Regions from separate parts of the Arthrobacter sp. PAMC25564 genome, predicted to be linked through region 1. Evidence: riboswitches for the same ligand, from Rfam matches in the RefSeq annotation. Region 1 holds a riboswitch; the other holds the start of a gene.

Region 1 (15,723 bases):
CCTGAGGGACTTCACCGCGTCCGCCGGAACCTGGTCTCCCGAGGCTGCGATCTGCCGCAGCGCCGCGGTGATGTCCGCCCGAACCCCCGAGGTCTCCGCCCCGGCGACAAGCCCGCGGAGCAGTTCCTTGTCCTTGATGCTGACCAGCCCGTCGTCCACGAGGGCACAGGCCTGCTTCTTCACCTCGCTGGCGGCTGCAGTGGCGAGCTGCGAGGCGCCGTCGCTGACGGCCTTGTTAGCGGCGTCCTGCACCTGGCCGCACCCGGTCAGCACCACCAGGAGCGACGCAGCGGACAAAGCGGCCAAGGTTGCTTTCATAACGTCAGCATAGTGGTGAGCCGCCGCGCAGAACCCGCGCTGGACGCGTGACCCGGATCCGGCGTTGCTCATGCAGGCCAACGCAAGCTGCAGGAAATGTCCCCCGACTATGCTGGGCACTACCGCGGCGCTTGTCGGCCGGGGTATTGCCTTGTCCGGAAGGGATTCCGTCACGCACCTGTTGCCCCGGGAGCAGGAGAAGCTCATGATCGTGGTCGCGGCGGACCTTGCCCGTCGACGGCAGGCCCGGGGTCTGAAGCTGAACTTCACCGAGGCCGTGGCGCTCATCAGTTACGAACTGATCGAGGGCGCGCGGGACGGCCGGACTGTGGCGGAGCTGATGAGTTACGGCACCACGCTGCTTGGCCGCGGCGACGTCATGGAGGGCGTTCCGGAGATGATCCACGATGTCCAGATCGAAGCCACCTTCCCGGAGGGCACCAAGCACGTCACCGTCCACGATCCCATCCGCTAGGAGCACGTTGATGATTCCCGGAGAATACGTCCTTGGGGCCGCGCCGCTGGTGACTAACGCCGGCCGCGAGTCGATCGACGTCGCCGTCACCAACACCGGCGACCGGCCCATTCAGGTGGGTTCACATTTTCACTTTGCCGAGGCCAACGCCGCCCTTGAATTTGACCGTACCGCTGCCTATGGCCGCCGCCTGGACATCCCGGCCGGGACCGCGGCCCGGTTCGAACCGGGGGACAGCAGGACGGTCCGGCTGATCGCCTACCGGGAGGCCAGTTACCGGCAGAACACCCACATCATGCTGCGGCCGCCGCCGGGCCAGGCTGGGCGTGGGTTTCACGTTCAGCCTGGGCCACGGGCGGGTCAGCGCAGGATCACAGTCCGGTTTCCATCGAGCAGGATTCGGCCCTCGCAGTGCCAGCGCACGGCCGTGCTCAAGGCTGCGCACTCGGCGTCCCGGCCGACGGCGACAAGGTCCTCAGCGGTGTAGGTGTGGTCGACCTCGATGACCTTTTGCGAAATGATCGGGCCCTCGTCGAGCTCGGCGTTGACGTAGTGGGCGGTTGCTCCGACTGTTTTTACGCCGCGTTCGTAGGCCTGATGATAGGGCTTGGCACCCTTGAAGCTTGGCAGGAAGGAATGGTGGATGTTAATGGTCCGTCCCGTCAGCTTGGCCGACAGCTCGTCGCTGAGGACCTGCATGTAGCGGGCGAGGACCACGAGTTCGACGTCGAATTCGTCCACGAGCTCCAGTAGCCTTGCCTCCTGGGCGGCTTTGGTCTCCTTCGTGACCGGAAGGTGGAAGAAGGGGATGCCGTGCCACTTGACGAGCTCCTCATGGTCACGGTGGTTGGACACGACGGCCACGATATCCACTGGAAGGTCGCCCGTGCGCGTCCGGAACAGCAGATCATTGAGGCAATGCCCGAACTTGGACACCATAACGAGGACCCGGCGTTTACGGCCGTGCGGCTCCAGCTGCCAGTTCATTTGCCATTTCTCGGCCAAGGGTGCGAAGTCGGTGCGCAGCTCCTCCGTGCTGAAGGCCTTGCTCCCGGACGCGAAATGCATCCGCATAAAGAACTGCTTTTCCGGGCGGTCGCCGAAGTGCTTGGTGTCTATGATGTCGCAGTCGTGGTCCAGCAGGTACCCGGTGACCGCGTGGACGATCCCCGGGGATTCGGCACAGTTGACGGTGAGAACGTGTTCGGTTTCCATGACTCAGCCTTCCCGCTGTGTCTTCTCGCCGGCAAGGTCCTGCTGGAAGGCCGCGTAGCGGGCCAGGTGGGCCGGGCGCCGGCGCAGGACGAGCCAGGCGGCACCGAGCAGGATGAACCAGACCGGGGTGATCAGGAGTGCCAGAAGGGTATCCGGCTGCGTGGTCAGCGCCCACAGGACGAACGCGAAGAAAGCGAAGACCAGCCAGATCATGGGCCTGCCGCCGGGCATCTTGTACTTGGACGCCTCGTGCAGGTGCGGACGGCGGGCCCGGAAGGCAAGGTAGCTGGCCAGGATGATCGACCAGACGAAGACGAAGCAGACCGCGGATACCGTGGTCACCATGTCAAAGGCCTTGCCGATGTCCTGTCCCGCGTACATCAGCACAACGCCGGAGAGCAGCAGGACGCAGGACAGGAACAGCGCGTTCTGCGGGACCTTGCGCCGGGACAGTCCGCCGAACAGGGCCGGGGCATCGCCCTCCTGGGCCAGGCCGTAAACCATGCGCGACGTGGAGTAGATGCCCGAGTTGGCCGAGGACATCGCCGATGTCAGCACCACCAGGTTGACCACGGTGGCGGCAGCTCCCAGGCCGGCCAGGGAGAACATGGCTATGAAGGGGCTGTGCCCGGCCTGGAACTGGGTCCACGGGGTGACGGACATCAGGATGATGAGGGCGCCCACGTAGAAAAGCAGTACGCGGATCGGGATGGAGTTGATGGCCTTGGGCAGGTTCTTTTCCGGGTCCTTGGCCTCCGCGGCCGTGGTGCCTACCAGTTCAATGCCCACAAAGGCGAAGACGGCGATCTGGAACCCGGCCACGAAGCCCATGAATTCATTCGGGAAGAAGCCTCCGTGGCTCCACAGGTTGGTGAAGGTGGCCGGTCCGGCGTCGGAGCTGAACCCGCTGAAGATCATGAACAGGCCAACCACAATCAGGGCCGCGATGGCGATGATCTTGATGAGGGCGAACCAGAATTCGGTCTCCCCGAAGGCCTTCACCGTGGTGAGGTTGAGGAGCAGTAGGATGGCGATGGTCGCCAGGCCCGGAATCCAGAGCGGCAGCCCCGGCCAGAGTTCCTGCGAGTAGCCGGCGATGGCAATGACGTCGGCGATTCCAGTGATCACCCAGCAGAACCAGTAGGTCCAGCCGGTGAAGAACCCGGCCCAGGGGCCCAAGAGGTCGGCGGCAAAATCGCTGAAGGATTTGTAGTGCAGGTTGCTCAGCAGCAGTTCGCCCATCGCCCGCATAACGAAGAACAGCATGAAGCCGATGATCATGTAGACGAAGATGACGGAGGGGCCGGCGGCGGAGATCGTCTTGCCCGAGCCCATAAAGAGCCCCGTACCGATGGCACCGCCAATGGCGATGAGCTGGATGTGCCGGTTGCTGAGCTGGCGCTCAAGATGCGGCGCCTGCTGGGCCGTAACAGTTTCAGATGACACTTGCTGCTCCTCGAATCAATGCGGGCTGGAGTGCTGCTGGGGTTGACGCCGGAAACGGTTCATCGGAAACCGAATCCAGGTTGTTGAAGCTGTAGAGATGGATGCCCGCGATGCTGCCGGGCTGGATTTCGAGCCCGGCCACCAGGTTGTGGGGCGAGTAGCGGTCCCCGCTCAGGAGCTTGCGGGCCAGCGGCCCCTTGCGGCTGAGGAACTTCAGGGAACTTCCGACGCCGATCTGGGTGGCCAGGGAGACCAGCTTGGTCCGCGGGACGGACCCCGCCACCCCGGCCCAGACGGGCAGCTGCACGCCCTCGCGGCGCAGGAGCGCCGCGTAGTCCAGGACCGTCGGGGCGGAGAAGCACATCTGCGTCACGACGTGGGTGGCCAGGTGCTGCTTGGCCAGCAGCGCGTCCAGCAGGTCCAGGGGGCCCACAGCGGGGTGGCCCTCCGGGTAGCCCGCAATGCCGGCCCGCATCGCGCCGCCGGAGTGTTGCGCGATGTCTTCCAGGAGCGGGAGAGCGGACTGGTACGGCCCCGCGGGCTGCTTCCGGTCGCCGCCGATCACGAACACTTCACCGATGCCGGCGACATTGCAGTCCCGCATGATGCCGGTCAGCTCGGCACGGCTATGCAGGCTCCGCGCCGCGAGGTGCGGGATGACCCGGTAACCGAGCATGCTGAGCTGCACCGCGGCGCGCATCGTCCGCTCGATGCCGTGATGGGGCAGGCACGTCACCGTGAGCGTGGTGGTCAACGGCACCACGGCCTGGACCTGTTCAACGATTCCCTCTGAAGGGATGATTTCGATTCTGGTGGGGAACATCATTGGTCCTCTCTGGATATTACATGGTTCCGGGTGCTGTACCGGGTGTCAGGCGTGCGCCGCGAGCAGGGAGCTGGCTTCCTGGCGGGTGCTGCCGGAGGACTCGATGTGGGCGAGGTGGGCGGGGATTTCCCGGCCCTTCTTGCGCATCGCGGTGGCCCAGAGCCGGCCGGCGCGGTACGAGGAGCGCACCAGCGGGCCGGACATGACGCCGAGGAAGCCGATCTCGTCGGCTTCGTGCTGCAGGTCCACGAATTCCTGCGGCTTGACCCAGCGGTCCACCGGCAGGTGCCGCTCGGAGGGGCGCAGGTACTGGGTGATGGTGATCAGGTCGCAGCCGGCGTCGTGCAGGTCCTGCAGGGCCGCGGAGATCTCCTCGCGGGTTTCGCCCATGCCCAGGATCAGGTTGGACTTGGTGACCATGCCCAGGGCCCGGCCCTGGGTGATGACGTCCAGGGAACGGTCGTAGCGGAACGCGGGGCGGATGCGCTTGAAGATCCGCGGCACGGTCTCGACGTTGTGGGCGAAGACCTCCGGTTGGGAGTCGCAGATCGCCTGAATGTGTTCGGGCTTGCCGGAGAAGTCCGGAATCAGGAGTTCCACGCCGGTGCCCGGGTTCAGTTCGTGGATCTTGCGGACCGTCTCGGCGTAGAGCCAGACGCCCTCGTCGGCGAGGTCATCGCGCGCCACGCCCGTGACGGTGGCGTAGCGCAGCGCCATGGCCTGGACCGAGCGGGCCACCTTGGTGGGCTCGAACACGTCCACCGGAGAGGGCTTGCCGGTATCGATCTGGCAGAAGTCGCAGCGCCGGGTGCACTCGGAGCCGCCGATCAGGAACGTCGCCTCCTTGTCTTCCCAGCATTCGAAGATGTTGGGGCAGCCGGCCTCCTCACACACCGTGTGCAGGCCTTCCTTCTTCACCAGGTTCTTGAGCTGGACGAACTCGGGGCCCATCTGGACCTTGGCCTTGATCCACTCCGGCTTCCGCTCCACGGGTACAGCCGAGTTACGCTGTTCAACGCGCAGCAGCTTCCGGCCTTCTGGTGCCAATGTCATTTGATCTCTCCCCTTAGCATTCGACGACGTTGACGGCGAGGCCGCCCATGGCGGTTTCCTTGTATTTGGAGGACATGTCCTTGCCGGTTTCGCGCATGGTCACGATCACCTCGTCCAGGGAGACCCGGTGGGTGCCGTCGCCCCAGAGCGCCATTTTGGCGGCGTTGATGGCCTTCGCGGCGGCGATCGCGTTGCGTTCGATGCAGGGGATCTGCACGAGCCCGCCGATCGGGTCGCAGGTCAGGCCCAGGTTGTGTTCCATCGCGATTTCCGCGGCGTTTTCCACCTGCGCGGGGGTGCCGCCCATGACCTCGGCCAGGCCCGCGGCCGCCATCGAGGACGCCGAACCGACCTCGCCCTGGCAGCCGACCTCGGCGCCCGAAATGGACGCCTGTTCCTTGTAGAGCACCCCGACGGCGGCGGCGGTCAGCAGGAACCTGACCACAACGTCGTCGCGGTCCCCCTGGCTGGCCTGGTCCATGCCGGGCGCGAAATGCAGCGCGTAGTACAGGACGGCCGGGATGATGCCGGCCGCGCCGTTGGTCGGGGCGGTGACCACCCGGCCGCCGGAGGCGTTTTCCTCGTTCACGGCCAGGGCGATCAGGTTCACCCATTCCTGCCAGTACTTCGGGTCCCGGTCCTTGTCCTCTTTCATCAGCCGTTCGTGCCAGTCAGGGGCACGACGGCGGACCTTCAGCCCGCCGGGCAGCAAACCTTCGCGTTTGAGGCTGACCTGCACGCAGCCTTCCATGACGGAGTAGATGTGCAGCAGGCCTTCACGGATCTCGGCCTCGGTCCGGGAGGCGCGTTCGTTCACGAGCATGACCTGCCCGATGGACAGGCCCGTGGAGGCGCAGTGCTCCAGGAGTTCCGCCGCGGTCCGGAAGGGCAGCGGCAGGCCCTGTTTGGAGGCGTCGAGTTCCTTCAGCGCCGCGTCCTCTTCGCCCTCGCGGACGATGAAGCCGCCGCCGACGGAGAAGAACGTCGCCGTATGCAGGACCTGCCCGCCGGCGTCCGAGACGGTGAACGTCATCCCGTTGGTATGCCGCGGCAGGATCGTCAGCGGCCGCAGGACCATGTCCTTCACCCCGTACGGCAGGGCTAGGGCACCGGCCAGCTGCAGGGTCCCGGTCCCGGCGATCGCGGCGAGGCGGTCCTCGACCTCCTCCGGGAGGATCTTTTCGGGATGGAAACCCTCCAGGCCCAGCAGGATCGCCGTCATGGTCCCGTGGCCATGGCCCGTTGCCGCGAGGGAACCGTAGAGGTCAACCCGCAGCGACGCCACCTTCTCCAGCACCCCGGAGGCCCTGAGTTCCTCGGCGAACACCGCAGCAGCCCGCATCGGGCCCACCGTGTGTGAACTGGAGGGCCCTATTCCGATGGAAAAAAGATCAAAGACGCCAACAGCCATAGCCGGGTTCCTTACTGGATAGGTGTGCGGACGGAGCGGTGGGGAGGACGAGCGGGCACGCGTGAAAAGTCCGGTCCGCCGGCGCCGGAGCCGACCCAAAAAGAGATCAGTCCCGGGATGACATCAGCCGAGGTTGGCAACCGAGGGGTAGAGCGGGTGGGCGGCGGCGAGGGCCTCCACCCGGGTGCGCAGGCCGGAGAGGTCCGCGCCGGCGTCGGCCATCAGGGCCTCGGCGATGATGTCCGCGACCTCGGCGAAGGCAGCCTCGCCGAAGCCGCGGGTGGCCAGGGCCGGGGTGCCGATCCGCAGGCCCGAGGTGACCATCGGCGGGCGCGGGTCGAACGGCACGGCGTTGCGGTTCACGGTGATGTCAATCGCGGCCAGGCGGTCCTCGGCCTGCTGGCCATCCAGCTCGCAGTCGCGCAGGTCCACCAGGACCAGATGGACGTCGGTGCCGCCGGAGACCACGTTGATCCCCTTCGCGGTGACGTCGTCCCGGGCCAGGCGGTCGGCCAGGATCCTGGCACCGGCCAGCACACGTTCCTGGCGTTCCTTGAACTCCGGGGACGCGGCGATCTTGAAGGCCACCGCCTTGCCGGCGATGACGTGCTCCAGCGGTCCGCCCTGCTGGCCCGGGAACACCGCGGAGTTGATCTTCTTCGCGATGTCCGCGTCGTTGCTCAGGATGATCCCGCCGCGCGGACCGGCGAGGGTCTTGTGCGTCGTGGAGGTGGTGACGTGGGCGTGCGGCACCGGGGACGGGTGCAGGCCCGCGGCCACCAGGCCGGCGAAGTGCGCCATGTCCACCATCAGGTACGCGCCCACCAGATCGGCGATCCTACGGAACTCCGCAAAATCCAGCTGCCGGGCGTACGCGGACCAGCCGGCCACGATCAGGGCCGGCCTGGTCTCCAGCGCCAGGCGCTCCACCTCGGCCATGTCGATCCGGTGGTCATCCTCGCGGACCTGGTACGGGACAACGTGGTAGAGCCTGCCGGAGAAGTTGATCTTCATCCCGTGGGTCAGGTGCCCGCCGTGGGCCAGGTTCAGGCCCATGATGGTGTCCCCGGGCTTGATCAACGCGTGCATCACCGAGGCGTTCGCCTGCGCGCCGGAGTGCGGCTGGACGTTCGCGAACCCGGCACCGAACAGGGCCTTGACCCGGTCAATGGCGAGCTGTTCGATCACGTCCACGTGCTCGCAGCCGCCGTAGTAGCGCTTGCCCGGGTACCCCTCGGCATACTTGTTCGTCAGCACCGAGCCCTGCGCCTGCATCACAGCCACCGCGGTGTGGTTCTCCGAGGCGATCATCTCCAGCCCGTCCCGCTGCCGGCCCAGCTCCGCATCAATCCGGGACGCGACCTCCGGATCCAGGACCGACAGATCCGCATCCAGGGACCGGGAAACCACCTGCTGGAACGCCGTCGTTCCCATCGCGGCGCCGCTCACAGTTCGCCGCCGTTGGCTGCAGCATAGTCCGCGGCCGACAGCAGCGGACCCTCTTCCGTCACGGTCACCTTGAACAGCCAGCCCGCACCGTACGGGTCGGAATTGATGACTGCCGGATCGCTGACGACGCCGTCATTGACCTCGATGACCTCGCCCGTGACCGGGGAGTACAGGTCCGAAACAGACTTCGTGGACTCGATCTCGCCGCAGGTTTCGCCAGCGGTCACCGTCGCGCCGACCTCGGGCAGGTCCACGTACACGATGTCGCCGAGGGCCTCAGCGGCAACAGCGGACACGCCAACTACGGACGGGCCGGAGCCATCAGTGGCGATCCACTCGTGCTCGGCGGAGTATTTCAGTTCAGCAGCTACTTTAGCCATGGTGTCATTCCTTAAAGTTTTGGTGTTTGCGAAAAGTGACGGAGCGTCGGTCCAAACCTTGCGAAAGGTGAGGGAGCGTCGGATTTTTAAGCGGGAGGGCTACTTTTGGCGCTTGTAGAACGGCAGGGTTACAACCTCGAAGGGCTCTGCCTTGCCCCGGAGGTCGATGTCCAGGGCGGTGCCCGGTTCGGCGTGCTCGACGTCGACGTAGGCCATCGCGACCGGGTAGCCGAGGGTGGGTGAGGGCTGGCCGGAGGTGACTTCGCCAACCACTGCGCCGTCCTTGAGGACCGGGTAGTGGCCGCGGCCGGCACGGCGTCCCAGGCCCTTCAATCCGACCAGCTTGCGCTTGGAACCGGCTTCCTTGGCTGCTTCCAGCGCGGAGCGGCCCACGAAGTCGCCTTCCTTGCTCTTGAGCGCCACAACCGGGCCCAGGCCGGCGTCGAACGGTGAGCGCTCGAGGGACAGCTCGTTGCCGTACAGCGGCATGCCGGCCTCGAGCCGGAGCGAGTCGCGGGAGGCGAGGCCGCACGGGATGATGCCGAACTCGGCCCCTGCTTCGGCGACCTTTGCCCACAGGTCAGCGGCGCCGTCGTTCGGTACAAAGAGCTCGAAGCCGTCCTCGCCGGTGTAACCGGTGCGGGCCAGGATGACGTCGTGGCCGGCCACGGTGAGCTCGTTGAACGCGTAGTACTTCAGCTCGGTGATCAGCGCGTGCTGGGCCTCATCGGTGAGCTTGAGCAGGATGGCCTCGGCCTTGGGACCCTGCACGGCGATCAGCGAGGTCGCCGCGGAGGCGTCCTCCACCGTCACGTCGAAGTTCGCTGCGCGCTCGGCCAGGGCAGCTGCGACGACCTTGGCGTTGCCGGCGTTGGGGACCACCAGGTACTTCTCGTCACCGAAACGGTAGGTGATGAGGTCATCGATGATGCCGCCGTCGGCGTTGCAGATGAGCGAGTATTTGGCCTTGCCGTCCGCAATGGCGGAGAGTTTCCCGACCAGGGCGTAGTCCAGGAAAGCGCCGGCTTCGGGGCCGGTGACCCAGACTTCGCCCATGTGGGAGAGGTCGAACAAGCCTGCGGACTTGCGGACGGCGTGGTGCTCGGCCAGCTCGGAGCTGTACTTCAGCGGCATCTGCCAGCCACCGAAATCGGTGAAGGAGGCACCGAGTTTCTTGTGCTCTTCGTAGAGAGCCGTGTAGTTCTCAGTCATTTCTGGCTGTCCTTAGTTCGCGGCGTCGTCGGAGTGGTCCTCGAAGTCTTCGAGGGGCGGGCAGGAGCAGATCAGGTGGCGGTCCCCGGCGGCGCCGTCGATCCGGCCCACGGGCGGGAAGTACTTGTCCTGCTTGAGGTGGTGGACCGGGAAGACGGCCTGCTCGCGGGAGTAGTCACGGGCCCAGCCGGTGCTGACGACGGCGGCCGCGGTGTGTGGTGCGTTGCGCAGCGGGCTGTCCTCGACGGTGAAGTCACCGTTGGCGACCTGGTCGATTTCGGCGCGGATGGTGATCATCGCGTCGATGAAGCGGTCGATCTCGGCCAGGTCCTCGGACTCGGTGGGCTCCACCATCAGGGTCCCGGCCACCGGGAATGCCAGGGTGGGGGCGTGGAAGCCGTAGTCGATGAGGCGCTTGGCGACGTCCTCGGCCGTGACCCCGGTCCTCGCGGTCAGTTCGCGCAGGTCCAGGATGCACTCGTGCGCCACGAGTCCGCCCTCACCGGTGTACAGGACCGGGAAGTACTCGTTCAACCGGGCCGCGATGTAGTTGGCCGCCAGGAGCGCGGACTTGGTGGCCTCGGTCAGGCCTTCAGCGCCCATGAGCTTCACGTACGCCCAGGAGATCGGCAGGACACCGGCGGAGCCGAAACGGGAGGCGCTGATGGCCACGCCGTGGCCTGCCTCGTGCGCTGCCTTGTTCGCGTCACCGGGCATAAACGGTGCCAGGTGGGCCTTGGCCGCGACCGGGCCGACGCCGGGTCCGCCGCCGCCGTGCGGGATGCAGAAGGTCTTGTGCAGGTTCAGGTGCGAGACGTCGCCGCCGAACTGGCCCGGCTGGGCCAGGCCCACGAGCGCGTTGAGGTTGGCGCCGTCCACGTAGACCTGGCCGCCGGCGGCATGCACCGCGTCGCAGACCTCCCGGACGTCGGCGTCGTAGACCCCGTGGGTGGACGGGTAGGTGATCATGATGGCGGCCAACGCGTCCTTGTGCAGCTCAATCTTGGCCGTGAGGTCGGCGTGGTCGATGGTGCCGTCCGAGGACGTCGCGACCACAACGACCTTCATGCCGGCCAGGACCGCGGACGCGGCGTTGGTGCCGTGCGCGGAGGCCGGGATCAGGCAGATGTTGCGCTGGGCCTCGCCGCGGGAGTGGTGGTAGCCGCGGATGGCCAGCAGGCCCGCGAGCTCGCCCTGGGAACCGGCGTTCGGCTGGATGGAGACCTGGTCGTAGCCGGTGATCTCGGTCAGCTGGGCTTCGAGGTCCTCGATCAGCTCACGCCAGCCGGCGGTCTGGGAGTCCGGGGCGAACGGATGGATGGAGGCGAACTCCGGCCAGGAAATCGCTTCCATCTCCGCGGTGGCATTCAGCTTCATCGTGCACGAACCCAGCGGAATCATGGTGCGGTCCAGCGCCAGGTCACGGTCCGAAAGCCGGCGGATATAACGCAGCAGCTGGGTCTCGGAGCGGTGCGTGTTGAACACCGGGTGCTGCAGGTACTCGGAGGTACGGAGCACTGCTTGGGGCAGGTCAAAGCCCTTCGCGTCGACAACCGGACCGGCACCGAAGGCGACGGCGATGGCGGAGAGGACCTCCGTCGTCGTGGTTTCATCAGCGGAGACGCCGATGGTGTCGTCGTCGATGTGGCGCAGGTTGATGCCGCGTGCTTCGGCGGCGGCGATGACCTTGGCGGCCTTGCCCGGGACGCGGACCGTGACGGTGTCGAAGAAGGTCCCGGTGACCAGTTCGCGGCCGGCGACCTGAAGGGTGGTGGCCAGGCTGCGGGCGTTGTTGTGGACCCTCTCGGCGATGGCCTTCAGTCCGTCCGGGCCGTGGTAGACCGCGTAGAACGAGGACACGATGGCAAGCAGCGCCTGCGCGGTGCAGATGTTGGACGTGGCCTTCTCGCGGCGGATGTGCTGCTCGCGGGTCTGCAGGGCCAGGCGGTACGCGGGCATCCCGGCGTTGTCCTTGGACACGCCGACCAGGCGGCCCGGCATGGACCGCTCCAGGCCCTTCGCCACCGCCATGTAGGCCGCGTGCGGGCCGCCGAAGAACAACGGGACACCGAAACGCTGGGAGGAACCGACGGCGATGTCGGCGCCCTGCTCACCCGGAGGCGTGATCAGGGTCAGCGCGAGCAGGTCGGCGGCGACCGTGACGAGCGCACCACGCTCCTTGGCCTCGGCGATGACGGCGGAGTGGTCGAAGACCCGGCCGGACACGCCGGGCTGCTGCAGCACAATGCCGTTGATGACGCCCTCCGGCAGGCCCTGGGACAGGTCCGCGACCTCAACCTCGAAGCCCAGGGCCTCGGCGCGGCCCTTGACGATCGCGATGGTCTGCGGGAGGCAGTCGGCGTCCAGGACGGTCTTGCCGTCGTGGGCTTCCTTGTTCTTGTTGGCGCGGCGCATCATCAGCACGGCCTCGGCCACCGCCGTTGCTTCATCGAGCAGGGACGCGTTCGCGATCGGCAGGCCCACCAGGTCCTGGACCATGGTCTGGAAGTTCAGCAGCGCCTCGAGCCGGCCCTGCGAGATCTCCGGCTGGTACGGGGTGTACGCGGTGTACCAGGCCGCGGCCTCCAGGATGTTCCGGCGGATCACCGCAGGGGTGACCGTGTCGTAGTAGCCCTGCCCGATCATCTGTACAGCCGTCTTGTTCCTGGACGCAATCCTGCGCAGCTCCGCAAGGACCTCGACCTCGCTGAGGGCTTCGGGGAGAGCCAGCGGCTTTGCCTGGCGGATGGAGTCGGGGACGGCAACGTCCACGAGGCCATCAACGCTGTCATAGCCGACGGTCTTGAGCATGGCGTCGACGTCAGACTGGCGGCGCGCGCCAATATGCCGGTCGGCAAAAGCGCTGGATTTGGATTGAACGGTCATGAGGAACTCCATAATTCAGGTAGCGCAAAAGCGCCACGATGATTCGGGTTCCTCCCCGCTCTGTCTGGGACCTGAGAGTTTCCGCATTGCCCGCTGTCGCAGGACGCCACTTGCACCGTCGGTGAGTCCGGTCTCCCGGACTGCTTTCCAGAGTTGCCTTGCCGCGGCGGTACGTGGGCCTGAGAGATTCCTGGGGAGGATTTGCTCCTACGGCGCCTGCTGAATGTACCGGCAGGACTCTCCCGCCGCAGATCATAAGCACGATCACTTGTCAGTGATACGCCTCACAACTTAGCCGAAGTTTGGGCGGCACGCAACAGACCGCGAAATCACACCGACTATTACGCCCACCTCAGCCCACAGCACATCCGGCCCTCACTCCCCGTGGACGGCGCTCTGCTTCGCCTCGGACCGGTCCAGATACGCGAGGAGCAGGTCACCGGCACGGTCCAGTTCGCTGGCCTCCAGTGCTGCGCAGATTTCCTCGTTGTCGCGCAGGTAGCCGCGGTAAAAGTCCGCCTCCAGCGTCGCCTTATGGAAGAAGAGCCGCATTTCGGCCAGCACCTGGGACATGATGGTGTCCAGCCGCCGGCTCCCGGCCAGCGCCACGATGGCGCCGTGGAAATGCTGGTTTGCGTTTCCGAGCGCCTCGTCGTCGTTGACGGCCGCCGCTGCGCGGCCTTCCTGCACCGCCGCCCGGACCGCAGCGATGCGCTCGGGGCTGCCGCCGCCGCGGATCGCACTGACTTCGATCGCCCGGCGCACGGTGTAGACATCGTGGATATCGCCGGGTTCCAGGCTCGCGACAAACACCCCGCGGTTGGGATGCCGGACCACAAGGCGTTCGGCGGCGAGTTCGGCAAACGCCTCGCGGACGGTATTGCGGGAGACGCCCAGCTCCTCCGCAATCGCTGATTCCGTCAGCCTGGTACCCGGGAGCAGCCTTCCCTCCGCCAACTGCAGGCGCAGTTCAGCGGCCACCCGGTCCGCCACCGAGGGGACCGCGACGCGGAGGCGTGCGGCGGCGCCCAGGGTTACCCCCGGGGCGGGGGCTTCGGAAGTCGTCATGCCCCGAATCTACACGATTGTCACATCGTGGAATCGAAGGATTGTTGAACAATCAGAGTTTTTGGTACATCCTAGATAGGGGCCCATCAATGAGACGAGGATCACAATGGCAACCATCGACCTGAACAGCGACGTCGGGGAGTCCTACGGACGCTGGAGCCTGGGCGACGACACGGCAATGTTCCGTTCCGTCACGAGCGCCAATGTGGCCTGCGGTTTCCACGCCGGGGACCCGTCCGTGATCCGCCGGACCTGCCGTGAAGCGGTCGCCGCAGGCGTAATGATCGGCGCCCACGTCGGCTACCGCGACCTCGCCGGCTTCGGCCGCCGGTTCCTGGATATCGACCCGAACGAGCTGGCGGACGACGTCGTCTACCAGATCGGCGCGCTGCAGGCCCTGGCCGCAGCCGAGGGCGGCAAGGTCAGGTACGTGAAACCGCACGGCGGTCTGTACAACGCGATCGTCGCGCACACCGCGCAGGCGAAGGCCGTCGTCGACGCCGTACGGTCCGTCGACCCCAACCTCCCCATCCTGGGCCTGCCGGGCTCGGAAGTACTCCGGCTGGCCGAGGCCGCCGGGCTCCGCGCGGTGACCGAAGCCTTTGCAGACCGGGCCTACAACCCGGACGGCACCCTTGTTTCCCGGACCCTCCCCGGAGCCGTCCTGATGGATCCGGCGCTGGTCACCGAGCATGTCCTCCGGATGGCCGCCGATTCCGCCGTCCGCACCATTGACGGCTCCATCCTGAAGATCCGCGCCGAGAGCATCTGCGTCCACGGCGACTCCCCGGGAGCCGTCACCATGGCTGCCGCGGTGCGGAAGGCGCTCTCCGACGCCGGCATCATCACCGCCGCCTTCGTCTAAGCCGCACGCGCCCCCCGGCGCCCCCGCACGTCACCCACCAAGCAGCAACAGGCAGCACCCGCACACCTGGAGGAACAGTCATGACCGCAGCACACCCGGCCACCCCGGCCACTGCCAAGAGGAGGCTGCCGCCCGGCGCCCTGAAGGCCTACATCGCCAGCCTCACCGGCACCTCGCTGGAGTACTACGACTTCGCGATCTACTCCGTGGCCTCGGCCCTCGTATTCCCCAAGATCTTCTTCCCCGGCAACAACGAGTTTGTCGGCCTCCTGCTCTCCTTCTCCGCGTTCGCCGTCGGCTACCTGGCCCGCCCTATCGGCGGCGTCATCTTCGGCCGGCTCGGTGACAAGATCGGCCGCAAGCAGGTCCTCGTCGCCACCCTTATGCTGATCGGTGCCGCCACTGTGCTGATTGGCGTGCTTCCGGATTACTCGGTCATCGGCGTCGCAGCCCCCATCCTGCTGGTCCTGTTGCGGCTGGCCCAGGGCATCGGCGTCGGCGGCGAATGGGGCGGTGCCGTCCTGCTGTCCAGCGAATTCGGCAACGCCAGCAAGCGCGGCTTCTGGTCCTCGGCAGCACAGATCGGGCCGCCCGCCGGAAACCTGATGGCCAATGGCGTCCTGGCGCTGCTCGCCGCCACCCTGACCAACACGGAATTCCTGTCCTGGGGCTGGCGCGTGGCCTTCCTGGCCTCCGCCCTGCTGGTGGTCTTCGGTCTGCTGATCCGGCTCAAGCTGGAGGAAACCCCCGTATTCAAGGCCATCCAGGCCCACGGTGAGGCGCCGAAGGCCCCCATCAAAGAGGTCTTCACCAAGGAACCCCGCGCCCTCGTGGCCGCCGCGCTGTCCCGTGTCTGCCCCGACGTGCTGTACGCCCTCTTCACCGTCTTTGTGGCCGTCTACGCCACCAAGGAACTTGGCATGACCACGGGCAACGTGCTCGGCGCCATCCTGATCGGCTCCGCGTTCCAGCTGGGGCTGATCCCCGCGGCCGGCGCCCTCACGGACCGCTTCAACCGCCGCCTCGTCTACGGCATCGCGGCCGCCGGCACCGCCGTGTACATCCCGCTGTTCTTCCTGATGATCCAGGGCAGGTCCGTCCTGATGCTGACCATCGGCG
Region 2 (15,723 bases), 640 kb from region 1:
CGCACACCCTGTCATGGCAGCAACAGTCATGACGGCAACAGTCATGACAGCACCGGCGCCGACCGCTCCGGGGACAGCCACTAGGCGGGCCGGACGCTTTCGGCCTGCGGGCCCTTCTCGCCCTCGCCGACCTCAAGCTCGACCCGCTGGCCCTCGTCGAGGGCGCGGTAGCCTTCCCCGAGGATCGCGGACCAGTGCACGAAGACATCGTCCCCCGAACCGTCCACGGTGATGAAGCCGTAGCCCTTTTCGGCGTTGAACCATTTGACGGTTCCCAGTGCCATGATGTCCACACTTTCAGTTAGCTGGCGGACGGCCCACCACGATGTGCGCCGCAGAATGCGAAACGAAGTCCGCAGATACAGTACCTAAAGCATCGCGCACGGGGGCGGCATGCGGGCCGGGTCGGCGGCGAATAGTTATGCAGGCGTCACCGGATCGGGCTACTGGAAGCCTGGCCCCAGCACGACGACGAGCGGGACCTTGAATTCGGCGGACTGCACCATGGTCGGGATGCCAAGGAGCGCGCTCAGGGCCTCGGCGTTGCCCTGCTGCGCTGCGCCGCTGTAGAAGATGACGGAGGTGGACTGCCGTGTGCCGGGCCAGTTGCCCAGGGTGCCGAGTGTCCAGCCCGCTGTCGAGACGGTGCCGCCCACCCGGCTGGCAAGCCCGGCCGTGGTTGTCCCGTTGTAGATGGTCACCGGCTGGCTCTTGTCCACGGCGGGGACGGCCGTCGTCGGCGTACCCTGGGCGGACGCCGGGACCGACGGCGCCTCGCTGGGTGACGCACTCGGAGCCGCGCTGGAGGGCGCCGGGCTTGAGTCCGTGGGTGACGGAGCTGCGGAGGCGCCGGCCTGCCCGGCCGTCAGGGCCGAGGTTGCCCCGGCAGAGGCGAATCCGAGCTTCGGCAGGATCAGGAACGCCACGAGTCCGATGGCCAGGGCTGCGAAACCGGCTGCCAGGATGGCACCCAGGCTGCGGCGCCGGGATAGCGAGACTGCCCGATGGACACCTTGCCGCGTGGAGGTCTCCGGGACCCGGTCAAATTCATCCCGAGCGTATTTGGTCATGGTGAAAGCGACGTCCTTGCTGATTTCTTCCGAAGTTGCCATGGCCGTTTGCGGCAGGAATCTGCGCGTTCGGCCGTGGTTTTACGCGTCTGAACCCAAACGGCGAGCAGTGCGCGCACGTTGGCGTGACGTACGTAGTCTACGCAATCTCTTCACCAACATCGGATCGTGGGCCAGCGCATCCTCGGTATCGATGAGCGCATTGAGGATCTGGTAGTAGTGCGTGGCGGACAGGTCGAAGAGCTCCCGGATGGCCTGTTCCTTGGCTCCGGCGTACTTCCACCATTGCCGTTCCAACGCCAGCATCTGCTGCTCCCGGGCGCTCAGCGGCGACTCCTTGGGGGACCCGTCCAGACCGGTATCCACGCCGGTAGCTTCCGACGTCGGCAGGTGATTTTGCGCTGTTTCGGCCACGTCACACTCCTTGGCTGGTCTGATAAAAACTCGGTCTCCATGTTACGGGCCCGCTAAGACAGTTGCCATTCGGGCGGCCTGCGAGAATGGACCCTGTGTTTGCTTCCGACGCCTTTGAGTCCGATGCCTTGTTCCCGCTGGAGCCGCCGGCGGCCGAATCCCATGGCTTCGCTGAGATGGCCCTTATGCCCCTGGCCGCGCTCGTCGCCCCCGATTGGGCGGAGGCATTGGCTCCGGTGGAGGGGCAGTTGCGCATTGTCCTGGGCTTCCTCGCCGCCGAGGTTGCCGGGGGCCACACGGTGCTGCCGTCGCCGTCGAACGTGCTGCGGGCTTTCCGCCAGCCGCTGCCGGCGGTCCGCGTCCTGATCGTGGGCCAGGACCCGTACCCGACGCCGGGCCACGCCGTCGGGCTGTCCTTTGCGGTGGACGGCGCGACCCGCCCGATCCCGCGCAGCCTCGCCAATATCTACAAGGAGCTCGAGGACGATCTCGGCCTTCCGCCGCGCCTCCACGGGGACCTGAGCCACTGGGCGGACCAGGGGGTCCTGCTGTTGAACAGGGTCCTCAGCGTCCGGGCCGGGGCTGCGGCCTCGCACCGCAATAAGGGCTGGGAGGCCATTACGGCGGCTGCCATCGGCGCCGTCGCAAACCGCAGCACAGAGGCGGGCCGTCCGGTCCCCCTCGTGGCGATCCTGTGGGGGAAGGACGCCGGAGCCGCCCGGCCGCTGCTGGGCTCCGCGGCGGTGATCGCCAGCGCGCACCCCAGCCCGCTCTCGGCAGCGCGGGGCTTCTTCGGCTCCCGGCCCTTCAGCCGGGCCAACGCCCTGCTCCGGGACCAGGGCGACGGAGCGGTTGACTGGGAACTGCCGCCGCTTCCGTAGCCGGCGCCACCGCGCTGGCTTCACAGTCCGGCTTCCGCCCGGGGTTCTTGGTTAGGCTTAGCTCCATGACCTCAGCCCCCGCCGCCACCACAGCCAACCGCAACTCGCGCCCCCAGACAGACCTGACGGTCCTGCGGCGCGAGCAGCTCTCCCCGCATATGGTCCGGATCGTCGCCGGCGGCCCGGGCTTCGCGGGCTACGTCAACAACGGCTTCGTGGACCGGTACGTCAAGATTGTGTTCCCGCAGCCGGGCATCGAGTACCCGGAGCCGCTGGATCTCTGGGCCATTCGCGAAACCATGCCCCGCGCGCAGTGGCCGCACACCCGGACCTATACGGTCCGCTGGGTCGATCTGGCGGCCGGGGAGCTGGCCATCGACTTCGTGATCCACGGCGACGAAGGACTCGCGGGCCCTTGGGCGGCCGCCGCCGGGCCCGGCGACAGGATGACCTTCACCGGCCCGGGCGGCGGCTACAACCCCGACCCGACGGCTGACTGGCACCTCTTCGCCGGCGACGAATCCGCGCTGCCGGCCATCGGAGCGGCGATCGAGTCCTTGCCGCAGGACGCCCGCGGCCTCGCCTTCCTGGAGGTGGACGGCGACGCCGACCTGCAGCCGATTGAGGCCCCCGCCGGCGTCGAACTCGTCTGGCTCATGCGCGGCGGTGTTCCCGCCGGTTCCAGCGAACTGCTTGTCAACGCCGTGCGCGATGCGGTCTGGCCCGAGGGCCGGGTGCACGTCTTCGCCCATGGCGAGCGCGGCTACATGAAGAGCCTGCGCGACGTACTGTATGTCCAGCGTGGCCTGGCGCGCGGGCAGGTCTCGCTGTCCGGTTACTGGGCCAAGGGGCGGGTGGAAGACGACTTCCAGGCGGAGAAGAAGCTGCCCATCGGCAAGATCTGAGAGCAAGGGCCAAGCGGAAAGACCAAGATCAAACCGCTCCGGGCCGACGGCGGGTGACGGCGCTAGCGGCGCCGCGCCCGCCGTCGCTCGTTGCTCGCCAGGCTCCGGGTGAGGGGCCGCGCCAGGGTGTCGCCGAGCACAATGCCGGCTGCGACGCCGAGCACGATCGCCCCGGCGTTGAGCATCCCGCCGGCTCCGATCAGGATCTCGGATTCCTCGATGGTCAATACATACATTGACCGGAATATGGTGAGTCCCGGCAACAGGATCAGCGCGGCCGGGACGGCCACCACGAGCTGTGGTGCACCCATCCGAAGCGCCACCACCCGGGCCAGCAGTCCGATCACGACGGCGGCCAGGGCGGGGGCGAACCGGGCGCCGATGCCGAGGGCGTCTCCCCCGATCAGGACCAGATAGCCCACGACGCCGACGGCCGCCGTCGGCAGCAGCAGGGGCCAGCTGGTCTGCTCGGTGATACCGATCATCAGCACTGCGACCGCGATCATGATGATGATTGCCCACAAGGGATACGCGGGCGGGAATGTTTCGGTGACATCGATTTGCTGCATTCCGGTCATGTCGCCGACCACGAAGGCGACGGCGATGCCGGCCACGAGCGCACCGAAGGTCAGCATGGTGGACAGGAACCGGCCGGCCGCGGTGACGGGGAAGCCGTTGATGGCGTCCTGCACCGAGGACACCAGGCGTCCGGTCGGGAGCAGCAGGAGGATGCCGCCGACCACCACGATGGCCGGGGCGATCTGGATCCCCAGCGGGCCACCGAACCGCCACAGCAGCAGGGCGATGAAGGTGACCAGGAAGGAACAGCTCGCCGTGACGAAGAAGTCCGGCATACGCCAGCGCGCCAGCTGACGCGCCACCAGGCTGACCAGCAGGTTGGACAGGAACGCGATCACCGAAGCGCCGGGGCCGCCGCCGAGCACACCGACGAAGACGGCGGAGAAGACCCCGAACGCCACCGTGACCATCCAGCGCGGGAACGGCTTGGCGCTGCGGGTGATTTCCTCGAGGCGGCGCACGGCTTCCTCGCGGCCCACCCCGCCGGCCACGATGTCGGTGACCAGCTGGTGCACCTTCGCCAGGCCGGCGTAGTTGTTGGTCCAGGACCGCACCACGCGCAGCAGCGAGATGGGGGTCTGCTCCTTGGGTGCATAGTTGATGGCCACCGACTGGTTGGTGATGTCCACCTCGATGTTCTTCAGTCCCAGGGCTGCGGTGATGGCGATGATGCTGGTCTCGACTTCAAGGGCTCCGGCGCCGTACCGGAACATGGACTCGGCCAGGTGCAATGCGAAGTCGATGGTCTTGCGGGCCGATGTGTCCACTCCCCCGACCTGGATCATCGGGTTGGCGTAGGGGCTGCCGGCCAGCCGGTCCACGATGCTCATAGGGGCCGTCGGCGGGTTCTCGCCCTGGACGAGCCTGCGCAGCATGCGCCTGGCGGCAGCGTTCTGGCGCACCTGCGTCGGTGACATCGGCTCGGTCCGGGGCACTCCGTCGGTATACGGCCGGCGGCGGCCGTCGGGTTGTTTGGTCATTCCGGCCTCCTCAATTTCCGTTTCAGCCGGTCTAGTAGAACTGCTGGCCCGTGCGGCGGGTGTAGAGCTGCCGGGCCACGCGCTCCCCCGCGGCCATCCAGGCCTTGTATTTCAGCGGGCTCAGCACCTGGTCGTAGCAGCCGACGAAGTCGGTGACGGTCTTGCTGAAGCTTGTCTTGAACAGGCCCAGCCCGTGGAACGGGTTGGAGGTGTCCTTGAGCTGGTCGCTTGGCGGGGTGCCGCAGAAGTCGTACTCGGTGCAGCCCAATTCCTTGAGCTGGTTGATGGCGGTCCACTGGACCAGGTGTGAGTCGCCGTACTGGCTGCGTTTCTGCAGCGAGCCGCCATCCTTGTAAGTTGCCTTGCGGCCATAATTGATCACGAAGGCGCCCACGGAGGGAACGCCGTCCTCATAGACGAAGAGCAGCCGGCCCTGGCCCCTGTTGATAAAATTGGTCCAGAACTGCCGGTAGTATCCGTACTCGCGCACCCGGACCTGGGACTTGGCCTCCACGGTGGTGGTCATCAGCCCGTACATGGAGCGGAAGTTCTCTTCGGTGGGTTCGGCGTTGTGGACTTCCACGCCTTCGCGGATGGCCCGGCGCACGGCGTTCCGGCCTCGGGAATGCAGGTTGCGCAGCAGCTGGTTTTCCTGCGGGGAAATATCCAGCAGTGCGGTGGAGTCATTGGGCTGCAGATTGTGGGTCTTGACCAGGCCGGCGCCTTCTAGGACCCGCTTCGCCTCGTCGGAGAGGATGATGTCCGGCTCGATCTTGATCGCGAAGACGCCGAGCCTGGCGCGCTTGACGAATTCGGCATTGGCTGCGGCGATGCCGGGGATGTCTTCGACGGAGGCCACATCCGGCCCCTTGATCAGGTACCAGAGCTTGCCCAGCAGGGGGAAGGACTTTTCCAGGATCAGGTTGTAGCTTGCGTAATCGGCCGTCTCATAGACCAGATGAAGGGGCTTCCAGCCGAAGTGCCGTTTGACCTCGGCAAATGCCTCGGACTGCAGCAGGTTCCCGCCGTTGGGGTTCGCGGTGATGTGGGAGTCCCAGTCGGCGATTTCTTCGGCGGAGGCAAAACGGGCGGTGAATTCACGCAAGTGTGCGGCATCCAATCATTGCGGTACGAACTTCGGCGGCATGGTGACATGCAGCCCCAAGTCTATCCGCCATGGTCCGGCTCCGGCTCCCGGGGCAGGGGGATAGGCTGGCATCATGCAGGCCAACCAACAGCCCCCTTCCGCCGACTCCGGGACACAGCCGCGGGGCATCGGAGGGCGCGGTACCGGGTCCCAGGTGCTGGCCTTCCTGGTGTTTCTCGGGGCCTCGGCCCTCGTGGCGGGTATGGGCAGCCTGGCCACGTTCAACAACGTCAACGGCTGGTACGCGGGTGCGGATAAGGCGCCGTGGTCACCGCCCAACTGGGTGTTCGGGCCTGTCTGGACGGTGCTCTACATCGCGATGGCAGTGGCCGCGTGGCTCGTCTGGCGCCGCCGGGCCGAAAAATCAGGCGTCGCCCTGGCCGTCTATGCCGTGCAGCTGGTGCTGAACCTGCTGTGGACCCCTTCGTTCTTCGGCCTGTACCCGGTGCTCGGAACCCCGGCGCTGTGGATCGCCTTCGCCATCATCGTCGCCCTGGCCGTGGCCGTCGCCGTGACGGTGATGTATTTCGGGCCGATCAGCCGGGCGGCCGGGTTGCTGATGCTGCCTTACCTGTCCTGGATCGTGTTCGCGTCATCCCTCAACCTGTGGGCCGCGCTCAACAACTGATGGCCTAGCATTCGACGACGTTGACGGCGAGGCCGCCCATGGCGGTTTCCTTGTATTTGGAGGACATGTCCTTGCCGGTTTCGCGCATGGTCACGATCACCTCGTCCAGGGAGACCCGGTGGGTGCCGTCGCCCCAGAGCGCCATTTTGGCGGCGTTGATGGCCTTCGCGGCGGCGATCGCGTTGCGTTCGATGCAGGGGATCTGCACGAGCCCGCCGATCGGGTCGCAGGTCAGGCCCAGGTTGTGTTCCATCGCGATTTCCGCGGCGTTTTCCACCTGCGCGGGGGTGCCGCCCATGACCTCGGCCAGGCCCGCGGCCGCCATCGAGGACGCCGAACCGACCTCGCCCTGGCAGCCGACCTCGGCGCCCGAAATGGACGCCTGTTCCTTGTAGAGCACCCCGACGGCGGCGGCGGTCAGCAGGAACCTGACCACAACGTCGTCGCGGTCCCCCTGGCTGGCCTGGTCCATGCCGGGCGCGAAATGCAGCGCGTAGTACAGGACGGCCGGGATGATGCCGGCCGCGCCGTTGGTCGGGGCGGTGACCACCCGGCCGCCGGAGGCGTTTTCCTCGTTCACGGCCAGGGCGATCAGGTTCACCCATTCCTGCCAGTACTTCGGGTCCCGGTCCTTGTCCTCTTTCATCAGCCGTTCGTGCCAGTCAGGGGCACGACGGCGGACCTTCAGCCCGCCGGGCAGCAAACCTTCGCGTTTGAGGCTGACCTGCACGCAGCCTTCCATGACGGAGTAGATGTGCAGCAGGCCTTCACGGATCTCGGCCTCGGTCCGGGAGGCGCGTTCGTTCACGAGCATGACCTGCCCGATGGACAGGCCCGTGGAGGCGCAGTGCTCCAGGAGTTCCGCCGCGGTCCGGAAGGGCAGCGGCAGGCCCTGTTTGGAGGCGTCGAGTTCCTTCAGCGCCGCGTCCTCTTCGCCCTCGCGGACGATGAAGCCGCCGCCGACGGAGAAGAACGTCGCCGTATGCAGGACCTGCCCGCCGGCGTCCGAGACGGTGAACGTCATCCCGTTGGTATGCCGCGGCAGGATCGTCAGCGGCCGCAGGACCATGTCCTTCACCCCGTACGGCAGGGCTAGGGCACCGGCCAGCTGCAGGGTCCCGGTCCCGGCGATCGCGGCGAGGCGGTCCTCGACCTCCTCCGGGAGGATCTTTTCGGGATGGAAACCCTCCAGGCCCAGCAGGATCGCCGTCATGGTCCCGTGGCCATGGCCCGTTGCCGCGAGGGAACCGTAGAGGTCAACCCGCAGCGACGCCACCTTCTCCAGCACCCCGGAGGCCCTGAGTTCCTCGGCGAACACCGCAGCAGCCCGCATCGGGCCCACCGTGTGTGAACTGGAGGGCCCTATTCCGATGGAAAAAAGATCAAAGACGCCAACAGCCATAGCCGGGTTCCTTACTGGATAGGTGTGCGGACGGAGCGGTGGGTGAGCTGCCCTCGAGGGGCCGGCGGGGCCGGGCTTTTCGAAAGCGTGCGTCTAAGCCAGGGCCCGCACCGTCCGGGTTCCCTGGCCGAGCTTGCGAGGTTAGGGAGACGGTGGGGAGGACGAGCGGGCACGCGTGAAAAGTCCGGTCCGCCGGCGCCGGAGCCGACCCAAAAAGAGATCAGTCCCGGGATGACATCAGCCGAGGTTGGCAACCGAGGGGTAGAGCGGGTGGGCGGCGGCGAGGGCCTGCACCCGGGTGCGCAGGCCGGAGAGGTCCGCGCCGGCGTCGGCGATCAGGGCCTCGGCGATGATGTCCGCGACCTCGGCGAAGGCAGCCTCGCCGAAGCCGCGGGTGGCCAGGGCCGGGGTGCCGATCCGCAGGCCCGAGGTGACCATCGGCGGGCGCGGGTCGAAGGGCACGGCGTTGCGGTTCACGGTGATGTCAATCGCGGCCAGACGGTCCTCGGCTTCCTGCCCGTTGAGCTCGCAGTCGCGCAGGTCCACCAGGACCAGGTGGACGTCGGTGCCGCCGGAGACCACGGAGATCCCCTTCGCGGTGACGTCGTCCCGGACCAGGCGGCCGGCCAGGATCCTCGCACCGGCCAGCACGCGTTCCTGGCGTTCCTTGAACTCCGCCGAGGCCGCGATCTGGAAGGCCACCGCCTTGCCGGCGATGACGTGCTCCAGCGGCCCGCCCTGCTGGCCCGGGAACACCGCGGAGTTGATCTTCTTCGCGATGTCCGCGTCGTTGCTCAGGATGATCCCGCCGCGCGGACCGGCGAGGGTCTTGTGCGTCGTGGAGGTCGTGACGTGCGCGTGCGGCACCGGGGACGGGTGCAGCCCGGCGGCCACCAGGCCGGCGAAGTGCGCCATGTCCACCATCAGGTACGCGCCCACCAGATCGGCGATCCGGCGGAACTCCGCGAAGTCCAGCTGCCGGGCGTACGCGGACCAGCCGGCCACGATCAGCTTGGGCTGGTGCTCGTGCGCCAGGCGCTCCACCTCGGCCATGTCAATCCGGTGGTCATCCTCGCGGACCTGGTACGGGACCACGGTGTAGAGCCTGCCGGAGAAGTTGATCTTCATCCCGTGCGTCAGGTGCCCGCCGTGGGCCAGGTTCAGGCCCATGATCGTGTCCCCGGGCTTGATCAGCGCGTGCATCACCGAGGCGTTGGCCTGCGCGCCGGAGTGCGGCTGCACGTTCGCGAACCCGGCGCCGAACAGGGCCTTGACCCGGTCAATGGCGAGCTGCTCGATCACGTCCACGTGCTCGCAGCCGCCGTAGTACCGCTTGCCCGGGTACCCCTCGGCATACTTGTTCGTCAGCACCGAACCCTGCGCCTGCATCACAGCCACCGCGGTGTGGTTCTCCGAGGCGATCATCTCCAGCCCGTCACGCTGGCGGCCCAGCTCCGCATCAATCCGGGACGCGATCTCCGGATCCAGGACCGACAGGTCCGCATCCAGGGACCGGGAAACCACCTGCTCAAAAACAGTGCTGGTGCCTGCCGCGCTCACAGCTCGCCGCCGTTGGCTGCAGCGTACTCTTCAGCGGACAGCAGCGGGCCTTCGGACTCGACGGTGACCTTGAACAGCCAGCCCGCACCGTACGGATCGGAATTGATCAGGGCCGGATCGCTGACGACGCCGTCATTGACCTCGGTGACCTCGCCCGTGACCGGGGCATACAGATCCGAAACGGACTTGGTGGACTCGATCTCACCACAGGTCTCGCCAGCGGTCACCGTGGCACCGACCTCGGGCAGGTCCACATACACGATGTCGCCCAAAGCCTCCGCGGCCACAGCCGAAATACCGATCCCCACCGTCCCGGACCCATCAGCGGCAACCCACTCATGCTCGGCGGAGTATTTCAGTTCAGCAGCTACCTTGCTCATATGTTTTTCCTTAGCGTTTGAAAAGTCGTGGGGTAAATCAATTGTGGCTGGGTTACAGAACGATCGTGGCCGGGTTGGGCGGCGGGACATCCCCAGCACCTTCGGCTTTCGAAGCCGCCGGTTCCCGTTGGTCGGGATCTCTTCAGTTCCCCGAAAGGCGAGTCGTCCTCGAGGGGCCTGCCGGCCGCGGTTTTCGAAAGCGTGCGTCTAAGCGAGGAACGAGCGAGCACGCGTGAAAACTGCGGCCTGCCGGTCCCGGAGTCGGGGACCGGTGACAGCAGCTGAGCTACTTTTGGCGCTTGTAGAACGGCAGGGCGATGACTTCGAAGGGTTCTGCCTTGCCGCGGAGGTCGATGTCCAGGGCGGTGCCCGGCTCGGTGAAGGCGACGTCGACGTAGGCCATCGCGACCGGGTAGCCGAGGGTGGGTGAGGGCTGGCCGGAGGTCACCTCGCCGACGACGTTGCCGTCCTTGAGGACCGGGTAGTGGCCGCGGCCGGCCCGGCGTCCCAGGCCCTTGAGGCCCACCAGCTTGCGCTTGGAACCGGCTTCCTTGGCTGCTTCCAGCGCGGAGCGGCCCACGAAGTCGCCTTCCTTGCTCTTGAGCGCCACAACCGGGCCCAGGCCGGCGTCGAACGGTGACCGCTCAAGCGAAAGCTCGTTGCCGTACAGCGGCATACCGGCTTCGAGCCGGAGCGAGTCGCGGGAGGCGAGGCCGCACGGGATGATGCCGAACTCGGCCCCTGCTTCGGCGACCTTTGCCCACAGGTCAGCGGCGCCGTCGTTCGGTACAAAGAGCTCGAAGCCGTCCTCGCCGGTGTAACCGGTGCGGGCCAGGATGACGTCGTGGCCGGCCACGGTGAGCTCGTTGAACGCGTAGTACTTCAGCTCGGTGATCAGCGCGTGCTGGGCCTCATCGGTGAGCTTGAGCAAGATGGCCTCGGCCTTGGGACCCTGCACGGCGATCAGCGAGGTCGCCGCGGAGGCGTCCTCCACCGTCACGTCGAAGTTCGCTGCGCGCTCGGCCAGGGCAGCTGCGACGACCTTGGCGTTGCCGGCGTTGGGGACCACCAGGTACTTCTCGTCACCGAAACGGTAGCTGATGAGGTCATCGATGATGCCGCCGTCTTCGTTGCAGATCAGCGAGTATTTGGCCTTTCCATCCGCGATCGCGGAGAGTTTCCCGACCAGGGCGTAGTCCAGGAACGCGCCGGCTTCGGGGCCGGTGACCCAGACCTCGCCCATGTGGGAGAGGTCGAACAAGCCTGCGGACTTGCGGACGGCGTGGTGCTCGGCCAGCTCGGAGCTGTACTTCAGCGGCATCTGCCAGCCACCGAAGTCGGTGAAGGAGGCCCCGAGTTTCTTGTGCTCTTCGTAGAGAGCCGTGTAGTTCTCAGTCATTTCTGGCTGTCCTTAGTTCGCGGCGTCGTCGGAGTGGTCCTCGAAGTCTTCGAGGGGCGGGCAGGAGCAGATCAGGTGGCGGTCCCCGGCGGCGCCGTCGATCCGGCCCACGGGCGGGAAGTACTTGTCCTGCTTGAGGTGGTGGACCGGGAAGACGGCCTGCTCGCGGGAGTAGTCACGGCTCCACTCGGAGGACACGACGGCGGCCGCGGTGTGTGGTGCGTTGCGCAGCGGGCTGTCCTCGACGGTGAAGTCACCGTTGGCGACCTGGTCGATTTCGGCGCGGATGGTGATCATCGCGTCGATGAAGCGGTCGATCTCGGCCAGGTCCTCGGACTCGGTGGGCTCCACCATCAGGGTCCCGGCCACCGGGAATGCCAGGGTGGGGGCGTGGAAGCCGTAGTCGATGAGGCGCTTGGCCACGTCCTCGGCCGTGACCCCGGTCCTCGCGGTCAGTTCGCGCAGGTCCAGGATGCACTCGTGCGCCACGAGTCCGCCCTCACCGGTGTACAGGACCGGGAAGTACTCGTTCAACCGGGCCGCGATGTAGTTGGCCGCCAGGAGCGCGGACTTGGTGGCCTCGGTCAGGCCTTCAGCGCCCATGAGCTTCACGTACGCCCAGGAGATCGGCAGGACACCGGCGGAGCCGAAACGGGAGGCGCTGATGGCCACGCCGTGGCCTGCCTCGTGCGCTGCCTTGTTCGCGTCACCGGGCATAAACGGTGCCAGGTGGGCCTTGGCCGCGACCGGGCCGACGCCGGGTCCGCCGCCGCCGTGCGGGATGCAGAAGGTCTTGTGCAGGTTCAGGTGCGAGACGTCGCCGCCGAACTGGCCCGGCTGGGCCAGGCCCACGAGCGCGTTGAGGTTGGCGCCGTCCACGTAGACCTGGCCGCCGGCGGCATGCACCGCGTCGCAGACCTCCCGGACGTCGGCGTCGTAGACCCCGTGGGTGGACGGGTAGGTGATCATGATGGCGGCCAACGCGTCCTTGTGCAGCTCAATCTTGGCCGTGAGGTCGGCGTGGTCGATGGTGCCGTCCGAGGACGTCGCGACCACAACGACCTTCATGCCGGCCAGGACCGCGGACGCGGCGTTGGTGCCGTGCGCGGAGGCCGGGATCAGGCAGATGTTGCGCTGGGCCTCGCCGCGGGAGTGGTGGTAGCCGCGGATGGCCAGCAGGCCCGCGAGCTCGCCCTGGGAACCGGCGTTCGGCTGGATGGAGACCTGGTCGTAGCCGGTGATCTCGGTCAGCTGGGCTTCGAGGTCCTCGATCAGCTCACGCCAGCCGGCGGTCTGGGAGTCCGGGGCGAACGGATGGATGGAGGCGAACTCCGGCCAGGAAATCGCTTCCATCTCCGCGGTGGCATTCAGCTTCATCGTGCACGAACCCAGCGGAATCATGGTGCGGTCCAGCGCCAGGTCACGGTCCGAAAGCCGGCGGATATAACGCAGCAGCTGGGTCTCGGAGCGGTGCGTGTTGAACACCGGGTGCTGCAGGTACTCGGAGGTACGTTCGACGGAGGCTTCCAGGCCGAATCCTTCGGGGCTACCGGGTGCAGTGTCCGCGACGCTGGCGCCGAAGGCGGCGACGACGTCGGCGACGATAGCCGCCGTCGTGGCTTCATCGGTGGAGATGCCGATGGTGTCCGCGTCAATGGCGCGCAGGTTGATGCCCTTGGCCTCGGCGGCGGCGATGACCCGGGCGGCCTTGCCCGGGACGGACACGGTGACGGTGTCGAAGAAGGACGTGTGCAGCACGTGAAGGCCCGCGGCCTTCAGCGAGGCGGCGACCGTCCTGGCGTGGCCGTGGGTGGTCTCGGCGATGGCCTTCAGGCCATCCGGGCCGTGGTAGACCGCGTAGAACGAGGACACGATGGCCAGCAGCGCCTGCGCGGTGCAGATGTTGGACGTGGCCTTCTCGCGGCGGATGTGCTGCTCACGGGTCTGCAGGGCCAGGCGGTACGCGGGCATCCCGGCGTTGTCCTTGGACACGCCGACCAGGCGGCCCGGCATGGACCGCTCCAGGCCCTTCGCCACCGCCATGTAGGCCGCGTGCGGGCCGCCGAAGAACAACGGGACACCGAAACGCTGGGAGGAACCGACGGCGATGTCGGCGCCCTGCTCACCCGGAGGCGTGATCAGGGTCAGGGCGAGCAGGTCGGCGGCGACCGTGACGAGCGCACCGCGTTCCTTGGCCTCCGCGATCACGCCGGAGTGGTCAAACACCCGGCCGGACACGCCGGGCTGCTGCAGGACAATGCCGTTGATGACGCCCTCCGGCAGGCCCTGGGACAGGTCCGCGACCTCAACCTCGAAGCCCAGGGCCTCGGCGCGGCCCTTGACGATCGCGATGGTCTGCGGGAGGCAGTCGGCGTCCAGGACGGTCTTGCCGTCGTGGGCTTCCTTGTTCTTGTTGGCGCGGCGCATCATCAGCACGGCCTCGGCCACGGCGGTTGCTTCATCCAGCAGGGACGCGTTCGCGATCGGCAGGCCCACCAGGTCCTGGACCATGGTCTGGAAGTTCAGCAGCGCCTCGAGCCGGCCCTGCGAGATCTCCGGCTGGTACGGGGTGTAGGCGGTGTACCAGGCCGGGGCCTCCAGGATGTTCCGGCGGATCACCGCAGGCGTGACCGTGTCGTAGTAGCCCTGGCCGATCATCTGCACGGCCGTCTTGTTCCTGGACGCAATCCTGCGCAGCTCCGCAAGGACCTCGACCTCGCTGAGGGCTTCGGGGAGAGCCAGCGGCGAGTCCTGCCGGATGTCCTTCGGAACGGCGGTGTCCACCAGCGCATCGACGGTGTCGTAGCCGACGGCCTTCAGCATGGCGTCGACGTCAGACTGGCGGCGCGCGCCAATATGCCGGTCAACGAAGGACGTGGAGGCTGGGGTAACAGTCACAAGGAACTCCATAACTAGGTGAGCGCAGGGTACGCCACATTGATTCGGGTTCCTCCCCGCTCTGTATTGGACCTGAGAGTTTCCGCGCAGCCGTGCTTTCGCAGGGCGCCGCTTGCACCGTCGGTGAGCAAGGCATGCCAGAGGACATGCCTGCTACTTTCCAGAGTTGCCTTGCCGCGGCGGTACGTGGGCCTGAGAGATTCCTGGGGAGGATTTGCTCCTACGGCGCCTGCTTGCACCCACACTTGCAGGACTCTCCCGCCGCAGATCAAAGGCATATTCAGTTGCCGTGACAACAGTCACAGGCTCCATTGTCCTACGCTCCGCCCGCGTCCGCAAACTGGAGACAGGCGCCGGCCGCCGGGTTACGCCGGGGGCGGCATCGGACAGATGGAACCCTTTCACCGCGGCTCAGCCGCGCAACCGTTCGACGGCGGCCAGCAGGCTTTCGACGTCGCCGCGCACCTCGGGCAGCGGCCCGCCGGGGCCTCGGGCGAGCATGGCGTTGAAGTACAGCCCGTCACCCATATAGAGGACAGCCTTGGCCATGCCGGGGCCGACGTCGGCTGCCAGCAGTTCCAGCCAGCGGGCCTGGACGGCGGCGAAGCGGTGCAGGGTCTCCTCGTGGGCGACTTCCGCCAACCGGGTGGCAGCCACGAAGACCCGGTCCAGTGGGGTGTCCGCCCAGACGGAGGACTTGATGAAGTATGCCCCGGCACCTTCCGGCGCGGCCGCCATGGCATCGAGATCCTCGGCGAGGAGGCGGTCCAACCGCTCGAGCAGCACGCCGATCATGGCCTCTTTGTTCGGGAAATGGTAGAGCAGTCCGCCCTTGGAGACGCCGGCCAGCCGTGCGACGGCGTCCAGCGTCGCGGCCCGCTCACCCTCTTCGATCAGGAGGGATTCAAAGGCATCAAGGACGGCTTCGCGGGCGACGGGTTTTCTGGCCATGTTTCCTATCATGCCCGGTGCCGGGACCTGTTTCTTAACTATACCGTCTGGACGGTATAGTTATTATCATGAGCACCACATCCTTCACCCCGGCTGGTGGCGGCAACACCGGCACCCTCATTCCCGCTGGCCCCCGCACACTGTGGCGCGACTGGCTGGCCCTCGCCGTGCTGATGTCTCCGGTCCTGCTTGTGGCGGTGGACAACACAGCGCTGACCTTCGCGCTGCCCGCCATCGCCCGCGGCCTCGACGCCTCCGGCGTCCAGCTGCTCTGGATCGTCGACGCCTATCCACTCGTCCTGGCCGGGCTGCTCGTGGCGATGGGGAGCCTGGGCGACAGGATCGGCCGCCGCAGACTGCTATTTATCGGCAGCACCGGCTTCGCCGCGGTTTCGGCGGCCACCGCCTTCGCTCCCAGCGCAGAATGGCTGATCGCCGGCCGTGCAGGGCTGGGATTCTTCGGCGCCATGCTGATGCCATCCACCCTCTCCCTGATCCGCAATATCTTCCCGGAGCCCAACCGACGCCG

Evidence for each region. A riboswitch is a leader RNA that binds a small molecule or an ion and turns the genes downstream of it on or off. The one in region 1 is predicted to bind glycine.
Region 2: it holds a riboswitch for glycine, as region 1 does, so the genes downstream of both, gcvP (aminomethyl-transferring glycine dehydrogenase) here and gcvP (aminomethyl-transferring glycine dehydrogenase) in region 1, are expected to answer to the same signal.

What each region holds. Positions count from the first base shown of each region.
Region 1 covers NZ_CP039290.1:575,008-590,730, reverse strand. The annotation lists gene E5206_RS02690 (hypothetical protein) at 1-318, opposite strand, end outside; gene E5206_RS02685 (urease subunit gamma) at 524-793, shown strand; partial or broken gene ureB (urease subunit beta) at 804-1,049, shown strand; gene purU (formyltetrahydrofolate deformylase) at 1,154-2,008, opposite strand; gene cycA (D-serine/D-alanine/glycine transporter) at 2,012-3,454, opposite strand; gene E5206_RS02665 (methylenetetrahydrofolate reductase) at 3,444-4,280, opposite strand; gene lipA (lipoyl synthase) at 4,326-5,333, opposite strand; gene E5206_RS02655 (L-serine ammonia-lyase) at 5,347-6,744, opposite strand; gene glyA (serine hydroxymethyltransferase) at 6,868-8,178, opposite strand; gene gcvH (glycine cleavage system protein GcvH) at 8,190-8,573, opposite strand; gene gcvT (glycine cleavage system aminomethyltransferase GcvT) at 8,673-9,785, opposite strand; gene gcvP (aminomethyl-transferring glycine dehydrogenase) at 9,798-12,671, opposite strand; glycine riboswitch at 12,829-12,926, opposite strand; gene E5206_RS02630 (GntR family transcriptional regulator) at 13,047-13,739, opposite strand; gene E5206_RS02625 (5-oxoprolinase subunit PxpA) at 13,846-14,604, shown strand; gene E5206_RS02620 (MFS transporter) at 14,685-15,723, shown strand, end outside.
Region 2 covers NZ_CP039290.1:4,106,162-4,121,884, forward strand. The annotation lists gene E5206_RS18875 (ABC transporter substrate-binding protein) at 1-30, opposite strand, end outside; gene E5206_RS18880 (cold-shock protein) at 81-284, opposite strand; gene E5206_RS18885 (LytR C-terminal domain-containing protein) at 444-1,112, opposite strand; gene E5206_RS18890 (DUF3263 domain-containing protein) at 1,152-1,436, opposite strand; gene E5206_RS18895 (uracil-DNA glycosylase) at 1,661-2,365, shown strand; gene E5206_RS18900 (siderophore-interacting protein) at 2,431-3,270, shown strand; gene E5206_RS18905 (threonine/serine exporter family protein) at 3,333-4,829, opposite strand; gene E5206_RS18910 (peptidoglycan bridge formation glycyltransferase FemA/FemB family protein) at 4,861-5,934, opposite strand; gene E5206_RS18915 (TspO/MBR family protein) at 6,050-6,604, shown strand; gene E5206_RS18920 (L-serine ammonia-lyase) at 6,609-8,006, opposite strand; gene glyA (serine hydroxymethyltransferase) at 8,244-9,566, opposite strand; gene gcvH (glycine cleavage system protein GcvH) at 9,563-9,946, opposite strand; gene gcvT (glycine cleavage system aminomethyltransferase GcvT) at 10,233-11,345, opposite strand; gene gcvP (aminomethyl-transferring glycine dehydrogenase) at 11,358-14,255, opposite strand; glycine riboswitch at 14,414-14,514, opposite strand; gene E5206_RS18945 (TetR/AcrR family transcriptional regulator) at 14,655-15,194, opposite strand; gene E5206_RS18950 (MFS transporter) at 15,263-15,723, shown strand, end outside.